3 regions of the Mesorhizobium sp. M9A.F.Ca.ET.002.03.1.2 genome follow, and region 2 is predicted to be linked to each of the others. Evidence: predicted binding sites of a transcription regulator. Region 2 holds the regulator's gene; each other region holds the start of a gene.
The links. Region 2 encodes PhoB, which activates phosphate uptake and scavenging genes when phosphate is short. Its sites were predicted from a motif close to TGTCATNNANCTGTCAT; they were not measured.
Positions count from the first base shown of each region.

Region 1 (3,275 bases), 260 kb from region 2:
TACGGCAATTATGCCGTCGATGAAGGCCAGATCATCGTCCAGCATGAGGACGGGCTCATCGACCTCGCGACGGCCAGCCCACGCAAAGTGCTTGCCGTGCGCCGGCTCACGATCGGCTATGTCAGCCAGTTCCTGCGCACCGTGCCGCGTGTCTCCGCCCTTGATGTCGTCGCCGAACCGCTGGTCGAACGCGGCGAGGACCGTGAGGTTGCGCGCGGCAAGGCACGCGCCTTGCTGGCTCAGCTCAACCTGCCGGAAAAGCTCTGGGCGCTGCCGCCGGCGACGTTTTCCGGCGGCGAGCAGCAGCGCGTAAACATCGCGCGCGGCTTCATCACCGAGCATCCGATCCTGCTGCTCGACGAGCCGACCGCTTCGCTCGATGCCAGGAACCGCGACGTGGTGATTGCGCTGATCGCGGCCAAGAAGGCGGCGGGCGTCGCCCTGCTCGGCATCTTCCACGACCACGACGTGCGCGAGGCGGTGGCCGACCGCACCATCGACGTGACCGCCTTCGCCGCCGGGAAAATCGCCGCATGACCAGAAACCTGTCGGAGGCGCCGCTGGTCCACGAGACGGCGGAAGTCGAGGGCTCGACGCTTGGCCGCTGGACCGAGATCGCCGACCGCTGCCGGGTTTCGGAAAGCACGTTGGGCGACTACTCCTACATGATGCAGGACTGCGGTGTTTGGTGCGCGACGATCGGCAAGTTCGCCAACATCGCCGCCAATGTGCGCATCAATGCCACCAACCACCCGACCTGGCGGCCGACACTGCACCATTTCACCTATCGCGCTTCGGACTATTGGGACGACGCCGAGCACGAGAGCGAATTCTTCGCCCAGCGCCGCGCCAGGCGCGTCACCATCGGCCACGACACCTGGCTTGGCCACGGCTCGACCATCCTGCCCGGCGTCACCGTCGGCGATGGCGCGGCGGTCGGCGCCGGCGCGGTGGTGTCGAAGGACGTCGCGCCCTACACCATCGTCGGCGGCGTGCCGGCCAAGCCGATCCGCGAACGCTTCGACCGCCGCACGGCCGAGCGCTACCAGGCACTCGCCTGGTGGGATTGGGACCATGCCCGCCTGCGCGCCGCGCTCGATGATTTTCGCGCGCTTTCGGCGGAAGCGTTTCTGGAAAAATACGGCGGCTGAAGACGGTGAATGGTGAATGGTCAATAGTGAATGGCTAACGATAGTGTTCGAGGCTCAGTGAAGCCTTTCTTGTCACCATTCACCATTCACCATTCACCATTCACCATTCACTATTCACCATTCACTATTCACCACCCTGGCCTGTGGGCGGTAACAAAACTGACATCAATCCGACACCGCAGGTTCACGTGGCTGCGCTAGCGAAGGTTAACAGACCTTCAAGCGCGACTGGACTGGAATTTGCCTATGTCAGCCCCCCTGCCGGCAACCTCAGCCACGCTTGATATCCGCGGCATTACCCGCCGGTTTGGCAAGAATGCCGCCGTCAGCAATGTCGATATCTCGATCCCGCACGGTCAGATGGTCGGCATCATCGGTCGGTCCGGCGCCGGCAAGTCGACGCTTTTGCGCATGATCAACCGTCTCATCGATCCGAGCCAGGGGTCGATTTTTTTTGACGGGGCTGAAGTCTCGCGGTTGCGCGGCTCGCCGCTCCGGCGCTGGCAGCGCGACTGCGCCATGATCTTTCAGCAGTTCAACCTGGTGCCGCGCCTCGACGTCCTGACCAACGTGCTGCTCGGCCGGCTCAATCACCGCTCGACCCTTGTCAATCTGCTCGGCGTCTTCTCCCGTGAGGAGCGGGCCGAGGCGATCGCGGCGCTCGAGCGTCTCGACATCGCCCGCACGGCGCTGCAGCCGGCCGGCACCTTGTCGGGCGGCCAGCAGCAGCGCGTCGCGATTGCCCGCGCCATGATGCAGAAACCGAAAGTCATCCTTGCCGACGAGCCGATCGCTTCGCTCGACCCGCTCAACGCCAAGGTGGTGATGGATTCCCTGCAGGACATCAATCTGCGCGAGGGCCTCACCGTCGTCACCAATCTGCACACGCTGGATACCGCGCGCACCTATTGCAACCGCATCATCGGCATGGCCGCCGGCAAGGTCGTGTTCGACGGCCCGCCCGAAGACCTCAACCGCGAGGCCGTGCGCATGGTCTACGGTGCCGACAGCAATGGCGGCGAAATCTCCGAGGCCATCACCTCGACCAGCGTCACCATCAAGCAAAAAATCACTGCATCCGCCGGACCGCTCGAGCCCGCATTTCCTGGCTACTAGTCCATGATCCCGACAAGTGGATACCGGTATACGGTGGAGATCATGGACAGACAAAAAGAGCGCCTGGATCGCCAGCCCGCGTCAAGGACGCTGTCAAAATTCGAACGCTGCCGGCGCGATGCCGGAACCAACAGGAGAGACGCGAATGTTTAGAAAGATACTTTTCGGTGCCGTTTCCATCATAGCCATGGCGATCGGCGCGGTCCAGGCACAGGACCTGAAGGAGTTCCGCGTCGGCATTTTGGGCGGCGAGAACGAAGCCGACCGTCTGCGCAACTACCAGTGCTTCGCCGACCACATCAAGGACGTCCTCGGCGTCGAGAAAGTTTCGCTGTTCCCGGCCGCCGATTACGACGGCGTCATCCAGGGCCTGCTCGGCGGCACGCTTGACTATGCCGAACTTGGCGCTTCCGCCTACGCCAAGGTTTATCTCGAGAACAAGGACGCGGTTGAGCCGATCCTGACGACGGTCCAGACCGACGGTTCCACCGGCTACCATTCGGTCATGGTCGCCCGTGCTGATTCCGGCATCAAGACGCTCGCCGACATGAAGGGCAAGAAACTCGGTTTCGCCGATCCCGATTCGACGTCTGGTTACCTGATCCCGGTCACGTCGCTGCCCAAGGACATCGGCATGGATGTGAAGGACTACTTCGCGTCGACCGGCTTCGGCGGCGGCCATGAGCAGCTTGTCCTTGAAGTCCTGAAGGGCACGTTCGATGCCGGCGCCACCTGGGCCTCCGGCGTCGGCGATTTCAAGGACGGCTACAGCTCGGGCAATCTGCGCAAGATGGTCGACAAGGGCGTCCTCAAAATGGACGACCTCGTCGAACTGTGGCAGTCGCCGCTGATCCCAAACGGTCCGCTGGTCTTGCGTGCGTCGATCGACGCCGACGCCAAGCAGAAGATCACCGATTTCCTGACCAAGCTTCCGGAAACCGATCCGGCGTGTTTCTCGGCGATACAAGGCGGCGACTTCAAAGCCTATTCGCCAGTCACCCCGGAGTT
Region 1 covers NZ_CP034443.1:612,069-615,343, forward strand. Annotated here, with positions in the region: gene phnL (phosphonate C-P lyase system protein PhnL) at 1-537, shown strand, start outside; gene EJ066_RS03035 (DapH/DapD/GlmU-related protein) at 534-1,151, shown strand; gene phnC (phosphonate ABC transporter ATP-binding protein) at 1,398-2,267, shown strand; gene phnD (phosphonate ABC transporter substrate-binding protein) at 2,413-3,275, shown strand, end outside.
Region 1: the regulator PhoB is predicted to act here: its motif matches at 1,312-1,328, upstream of phnC (phosphonate ABC transporter ATP-binding protein).

Region 2 (3,275 bases):
TCGGTATGGGGCTGGTGCTGAAAGGCGAACTGTTCACCGGCACCCATTCCTCGGGCGGCGAATTCGGCCACATGATCCATCGCCCGGGCGGTGCGCTCTGCCGCTGCGGGCGGCGCGGCTGCGTCGAGGCCTATGCCGGCAACTACGCCATCTGGCGCAACGCAAGGCAGTTGAGCGAGAACGCCGAGCCGGTCGCCGATGTCAGCGACGCCGACATGCGGGCGCTGGCGGCCCGGGCGCGCGAGACGGACGGGCCGGAGCGCGAAGCCTACCGCAAGGCCGGCGAAGCGCTCGGCTTCGGGCTTGGCAGCCTGTTCGCGCTGATCGATCCGGCGCCGGTCGCCATGGTCGGCGCCAGCGCCGCCGCCTTCGACCTGATCGAGCCGGCCCTGCGCGAAGCCATCGCCCAGACCGCCGGCGGCCAGCATTCGGGTTCGATTTCCTTCGATACCGAGCCGAACGAGCTGCCGCTGATCCGCGAAGGCTGCGCCATGCGGGCGCTGAACTTCGTCGACCAGGAGATTTTCGCGCCGGGCGCGAACGGGAAGTCCGGCACGATCAGGAAGGACGTGGCCTGAGTTCGAAAGGCAAGGAACAAAGGCGGATTGCGACTTGGGGATGTGTTGGGATTCAGGCCAGGCCGCGCCGGAGTCGAAGACGGGCTCGAAGCGACCAGACTGGGTGGGTTCCGAGAACGGAACGTTCCGTTCAGGTACGTTAGTATCGGAAGCGCGGGAAGTCGCCGTTCGCAGGCCGGCATCACCTGAATATCAGCACATCCCTAGAGCGGTTCAACTTTTTGATAGAATCGCTGGTCCGCTCTAAGTATTTGTTTTTACGCAATTCCGGACGGAAAACCGCTACGCACTTTTCCTGGAATTGCTCTAGTCTTCCCTGATCGCATAGCCGGCGCCGCGGATGGTGCGGATGACATCGGGCATGCGACCATTGTTGACCGCCTTGCGCAGCCGGCCGACATGGACGTCCACCGTGCGTTCGTCGATGTAGATCGTCTCGCCCCAGACATTGTCGAGCAACTGGCTTCGCGAGAACACCCGCCCCGGGTGCCGCATCATGAATTCGAGCAGCCGGAACTCGGTCGGCCCGAGCCGGATCTCGCTCTTCTTGCGATAGACCCGGTGCGATTCGCGATCGAGCACGATGTCGCCGACCTTGAGAACGCTGGACAGCACTTCCGGCTTGGCGCGACGCAGCAGCGCCTTGACCCTGGCCATGAATTCCGGTGTCGAGAACGGCTTGACCAGATAGTCGTCCGCTCCGGTGGAAAGGCCGCGCACCCGGTCGCTCTCCTCGCCGCGCGCCGTCAGCATGATGATCGGCAGCCGCTCGGTTTCCGGACGCACCCGAAGACGCCGGCAAAGCTCGATGCCGGAAATCGCCGGCACCATCCAATCCAGCACCAGAAGGTCCGGCACGTTCTCCTGCAGCCGGATCTCGGCCTCGTCGCCGCGTGTCACGACCTCGACCTGGTAGCCTTCGGATTCCAGATTGTAGCGGAGGAGGACGCCCAGAGGCTCTTCATCCTCCACCACCATGATGCGCGGCGCGATCATCGGCCGGTTACCCCTGTCATGTCGCCGGCGCCGACATTGTCGTCTCGTCGAGCTTCGGGCGGTCCGCCGGCAATTGCTTCCCGGTCACGACATAGTAGGCGTTTTCGGCAATGTTGGTGACATGATCGCCGATACGCTCGAGATTTTTGGCGCAGAACAGAAGATGCGTGCAGGCGGTTATGTTGCGCGGATCCTCCATCATGTAGGTCAGGAGTTCGCGAAAAACCGCTGTGTATTTCACGTCGATCCTCTCGTCGGCGGCGCGCAGTTCTTTCAACGCATCGGCGTTGCGCGACACATAGTGCTCGACCACGCCGCGGAGCTGATCGAGAACGAGATCCGCCATGGCGTCGATACCGTGCGAGAGATTGCGTGGCGTGGCGCTCTGCCCGACGGCGCTGACCCGCTTGGCTATGTTCTTGGCCAGGTCGCCGATGCGCTCGAGATCGCCCGCCATGCGGATTGCACCGACCACGGCGCGCAGATCCTGCGCCATCGGCTGCCGCTTGGCGATCAGCGTGATCGCACTATCGTCGAGTTCGCGCTGCCGCGCATCCATGATCGTGTCGTCCGAGACGACGCGCTGCGCCATCGCATTGTCTGACGCAAGCAACGCGCGGATCGACGCCGCGACCATCGAAGCGGCGAGCTCGTCCATGTCGCGGAGCAGCCGGTCGATGTGCTCCAATTCCTCGTCGAAAGATGCGACGGTGTGTTCACCCATGATACTGTCCTCGTGTTCGAAATTCGCTGCCGGACCGCTCAACCGAACCGGCCGGTGATGTAGTCCTGGGTGCGTTTGTCGTCGGGGTTGGTGAACATCTTGTCGGTCGCGCCCTCCTCGACCAGATAGCCGAGGTGGAACATAGCCGTGCGCTGCGACACGCGCGCTGCCTGCTGCATCGAATGGGTGACGATGACGATCGTGTAGTTCTGGCGCAGTTCGTCGATCAGTTCCTCGACGCGGGCGGTGGCGATCGGGTCGAGCGCTGAACAGGGCTCGTCCATCAGGATCACCTCCGGCGACACCGCAATGGCGCGCGCGATGCACAGGCGCTGCTGCTGTCCGCCGGAGAGACCAGTGCCCGACTCGAGCAGGCGATCCTTGACCTCGTTGAACAGGCCGGCCTTCTTCAGGCTCGATTCGACGATGCCGTCCAACTCCGCCTTGCCCCTGGCCAGGCCGTGAATGCGTGGACCGTAGGCGACGTTTTCGTAGATCGACTTCGGAAACGGGTTCGGCTTCTGGAACACCATGCCGACGCGAGCTCTGAGCTCGACGACATCGATTTTCGGGTCGTAGATATCCTCGCTGTCAAGCGTAATCTTGCCGCTCACCCGCGCGATGTCGATCGTGTCGTTCATTCTGTTCAGGCAACGCAGGAAGGTCGACTTGCCGCAGCCCGATGGGCCGATCAACGCCGTCACCTGGTTCTCGCGGACATCGAGATCCACGTCGAACAGGGCTCGCTTCTCACCGTAATGAACGGAGACCTTTTCGCCCTTCATCTTGATCGAAAGTTCGTTGGCCCCGCTACTCAGTTTCTGTTCGACGCTGGCTTCCGTCATGATGTTCATTTCCTCTACTCCTTACCAGCGCCGCTCGAAGCGCCTGCGCAGTATCACCGCAATGGCATTCATGATGACCAAAAACAGCAGCAAAATCAAAATCGCCGCCGAAGTCTTCTGCTGGAATCCGGC
Region 2 covers NZ_CP034443.1:876,217-879,491, forward strand. Annotated here, with positions in the region: gene EJ066_RS04370 (ROK family protein) at 1-578, shown strand, start outside; gene phoB (phosphate regulon transcriptional regulator PhoB) at 885-1,574, opposite strand; gene phoU (phosphate signaling complex protein PhoU) at 1,591-2,298, opposite strand; gene pstB (phosphate ABC transporter ATP-binding protein PstB) at 2,337-3,152, opposite strand; gene pstA (phosphate ABC transporter permease PstA) at 3,165-3,275, opposite strand, start outside.

Region 3 (3,275 bases), 280 kb from region 2:
GAGGCTGGGCTTGGTGACGCCGGCACGCCGCACGATCTCGTCGACGCCGATCGCCCTGATGCCTTGCCGGTAGAACAGGTCACGCGCCACGCTAAGAATCTTCTGAGCGGCCCGGGGTGGTGGCGCCGCATCATCCGCGTTGATCGTCGGTTCAATGCTTTTCATTCTCGACATGGCGTTGCCCGGTTGACAATGTTACCGATCGGTACGTATACCTCTGACCCATCTGCAACGTACCGGTCAGTAACATGATAGTCCAATCCCGTCCGTTTGGCCAGCGCTACGCTTTCGTCGTGGTCGCCGTCATTTTCCTCTGCCTGCTGATCGCGGCGGGCCTGCGATCGGCGCCCGCCGTCATGATGCTGCCGCTGGAGGACAGTTTCGGCTGGCGGCGCGACGTCGTCTCGCTCGCCGCGGCCATAGGCATCTTCCTCTACGGTCTGACCGGACCGTTTGCCGCGGCCTTGATGGAACGGGTCGGGCTGCGCCGCACGCTGCTGGCGGCGCTGTTGCTGATGTCGGGCTCGACCGCGCTCAGCCTGTTGATGACCGAGCCGTGGCACCTGCTTCTCACCTGGGGCGTGTTTTCCGGCGTCGGTTCGGGCGCAGTCGCCACGGTGCTTGGCGCCACCATCGTCAACCGCTGGTTCAAGACCAATCGCGGCCTGGTGATGGGACTGATGTCGGCCTCCGCCGCCACCGGCCTGCTGGTGTTCCTGCCGCTGCTTGCCGCGCTCGCCCAGTCGGGCGGCTGGAAGCCGGTCGCCATTGCCATTGCGGTTGCCACCGCTTGCCTGGTGCCGCTGGTCTATCTGCTGGTGCCGGAGCGTCCGGCCTCGATCGGCATGGTACGCTACGGCGCCGAGGCCGACGACGTGCCACCGGTTCCGCCGGCCTTGCAGGGCAATTTCCTGATGCACACGCTCAACACGCTGCGCCGCGCCGCCGGCACACGCGTGTTCTGGTATCTGTTCGCCACCTTCTTCATCTGCGGCTTCACCACCAATGGACTGGTCGGCACGCACCTGATCGCGTTCTGTGGCGACATGGGTATCGGCGAAGTGCAAGCCGCCGGTCTGTTGTCGCTGATGGGCATCTTCGACCTGATCGGCACGACGTTGTCGGGCTGGCTCACCGACCGCTTCGACCCGCGCAAGCTGCTCGGCGTCTATTATGCGATCCGCGGCCTGTCGCTGATCTATCTGCCTTATTCCGGTTTCTCGTCGACCAGCCTGATCATCTTCGCCGTGCTCTATGGATTGGACTGGATCGCCACCGTGCCGCCGACGCTCAGGCTGTCGAATGAGGCGTTCGGCGACCGCAGCGGGCCGATCGTCTTCGGCTGGATCGTCGCCGGTCATCAGGTGGGCGCTGCGACCGCCGCCCTCTTCGGCGGCACCATGCGCGAGTTGCAGGGTAATTACGAACTTGCCTTCCTCATCGCCGGCATGACGGCAATAGCCGCAGCCTGCATCTCGCTGTTGATCAACACCAGCCGGCCAGCCTTCGAGCCGGAACCGCAGGCGGCTTAAGGCGTGCTGATATTCAGGTGAGGCCGGCCTGACCTGAATCTCAACACACCTTCGCGGCCGAAACTTCAAAAAGGGCGGCCTGACGATCAGGCTGCCCCGTTCGCCATGACGTTTTCTGCCTGTTGGTTGTAACAAAACCTTCATGATTTCGAGATGCGCCTGAAACATTGACGCTGGAGCTTGGCGGCGGACGTTCAACGCCATCCAGGAGACAGCCATGAACACAATTTCGATGACGCGGCGCGCTTTCGTCGCTTCGGCAAGCGCCGTTGGCCTCGTCGGCGCCTCGGGCCTCGCGCTTCCCTACTATTCCCGCGCCAATCAGCGGCCGGCCTTCACCCATGGTGTCCAATCCGGCGACGTCGACGCCACCAGCGGCATGGTCTGGACGCGCACCGATCGCCCGTCGCGCGTGATGTTCGAAGTGTCGTCGACCGAAAATTTCGCCAACGCCGTTCGTCTTGCGCCGCTCGATACGTCGCCTGCCAGCGATTACACGGTGAAGCGGCTGCTCACCGACCTCGCCTCCGATCAGGACATCTTCTACCGCATGGTCGCTGCCGATCTCGCCGACATCAACGCTGTCTCCGAGCCGATCGTCGGCCGCTTCCGTACGGCGCCAGCTTCGAAACGCGACATCCGGTTCGCCTGGTCAGGCGACACCGCCGGCCAGGGCTGGGGCATCGATGAGACCGGCATGAAGACCTACGCCACGATCGGCAAGCATACGCCCGATTTCTTCCTGCACTCCGGCGACACCATCTATGCCGACGGCGCGATGAAGGACGAGGTCGATCTTCCCGGCGGTGGCAAGTGGAAAAACACCGTCCTCATCGATGAAAAGCGCAAGGTTGCCGAGACGCTGGACGAGTACCGGGGTCAGTGGAAGTACAACATGATGGACAGGAACGTGCTGGGGCTCAACGCCATCTGCCCGACCTTCTACCAGTGGGACGACCACGAGGTGGTGAACAACTGGTCGGATTCGAAGGATTTGAGCGCTGACGACCGCTATTCGGAAAAGTCCATCCATATGCTGGCGGCACGCGCGGCGCGCGCCTTCCACGAAATGACGACGATCCGCTACGAGCCATCAGAACCTGGCCGCGTCTATCGCAGAATAGCCTACGGGCCGCTGCTCGACGTGTTCTTCCTCGATATGCGTTCCTATCGCGGCCCCAATGGCCCGGGCATGCAGGATACGGTGACGCCGCAATCGCGCATTCTCGGCGAACATCAGACGAGGTGGCTGAAGCGCGAACTGGCAAATTCCAACGCGACCTGGAAAATCATTGCCGCCGACATGCCGCTGGGTCTCATCGTCTGGAACGACGCCACCGGGAAGGCTGGGGCCGAGGCGGTCAGCAATGGCGACAATGGCCCGGCCAAGGGCCGCGAGCTGGAAATTGCCGACCTCCTTCGCTACATAAAGAACGCTGGTATCAGCAACACCGTCTGGCTGACCGCCGACGTGCATTACACGGCGGCGCACTACTACAATCCGGACAAGGCGCAGTTCCAGGATTTCAACCCGTTCTGGGAATTCGTCTCGGGTCCGCTCCATGCCGGCACGTTCGGCCCCAACGATTTCGACATGACCTTCGGCCCGGAGCTGAGATTCATCAAGGCGCCGACCGCAGAGCAAGGACAGAACGTGCCGCCTTCAGCCGGGCTGCAGTTCTTCGGCCTCGTCGATATCGACGGCGCCACCGAACAGATGACGGTGCGGCTGATGGATCGCGA
Region 3 covers NZ_CP034443.1:1,155,364-1,158,638, reverse strand. Annotated here, with positions in the region: gene EJ066_RS05790 (TetR/AcrR family transcriptional regulator) at 1-174, opposite strand, end outside; gene EJ066_RS05785 (MFS transporter) at 249-1,532, shown strand; gene EJ066_RS05780 (alkaline phosphatase) at 1,750-3,275, shown strand, end outside.
Region 3: the regulator PhoB is predicted to act here: its motif matches at 1,660-1,676, upstream of EJ066_RS05780 (alkaline phosphatase).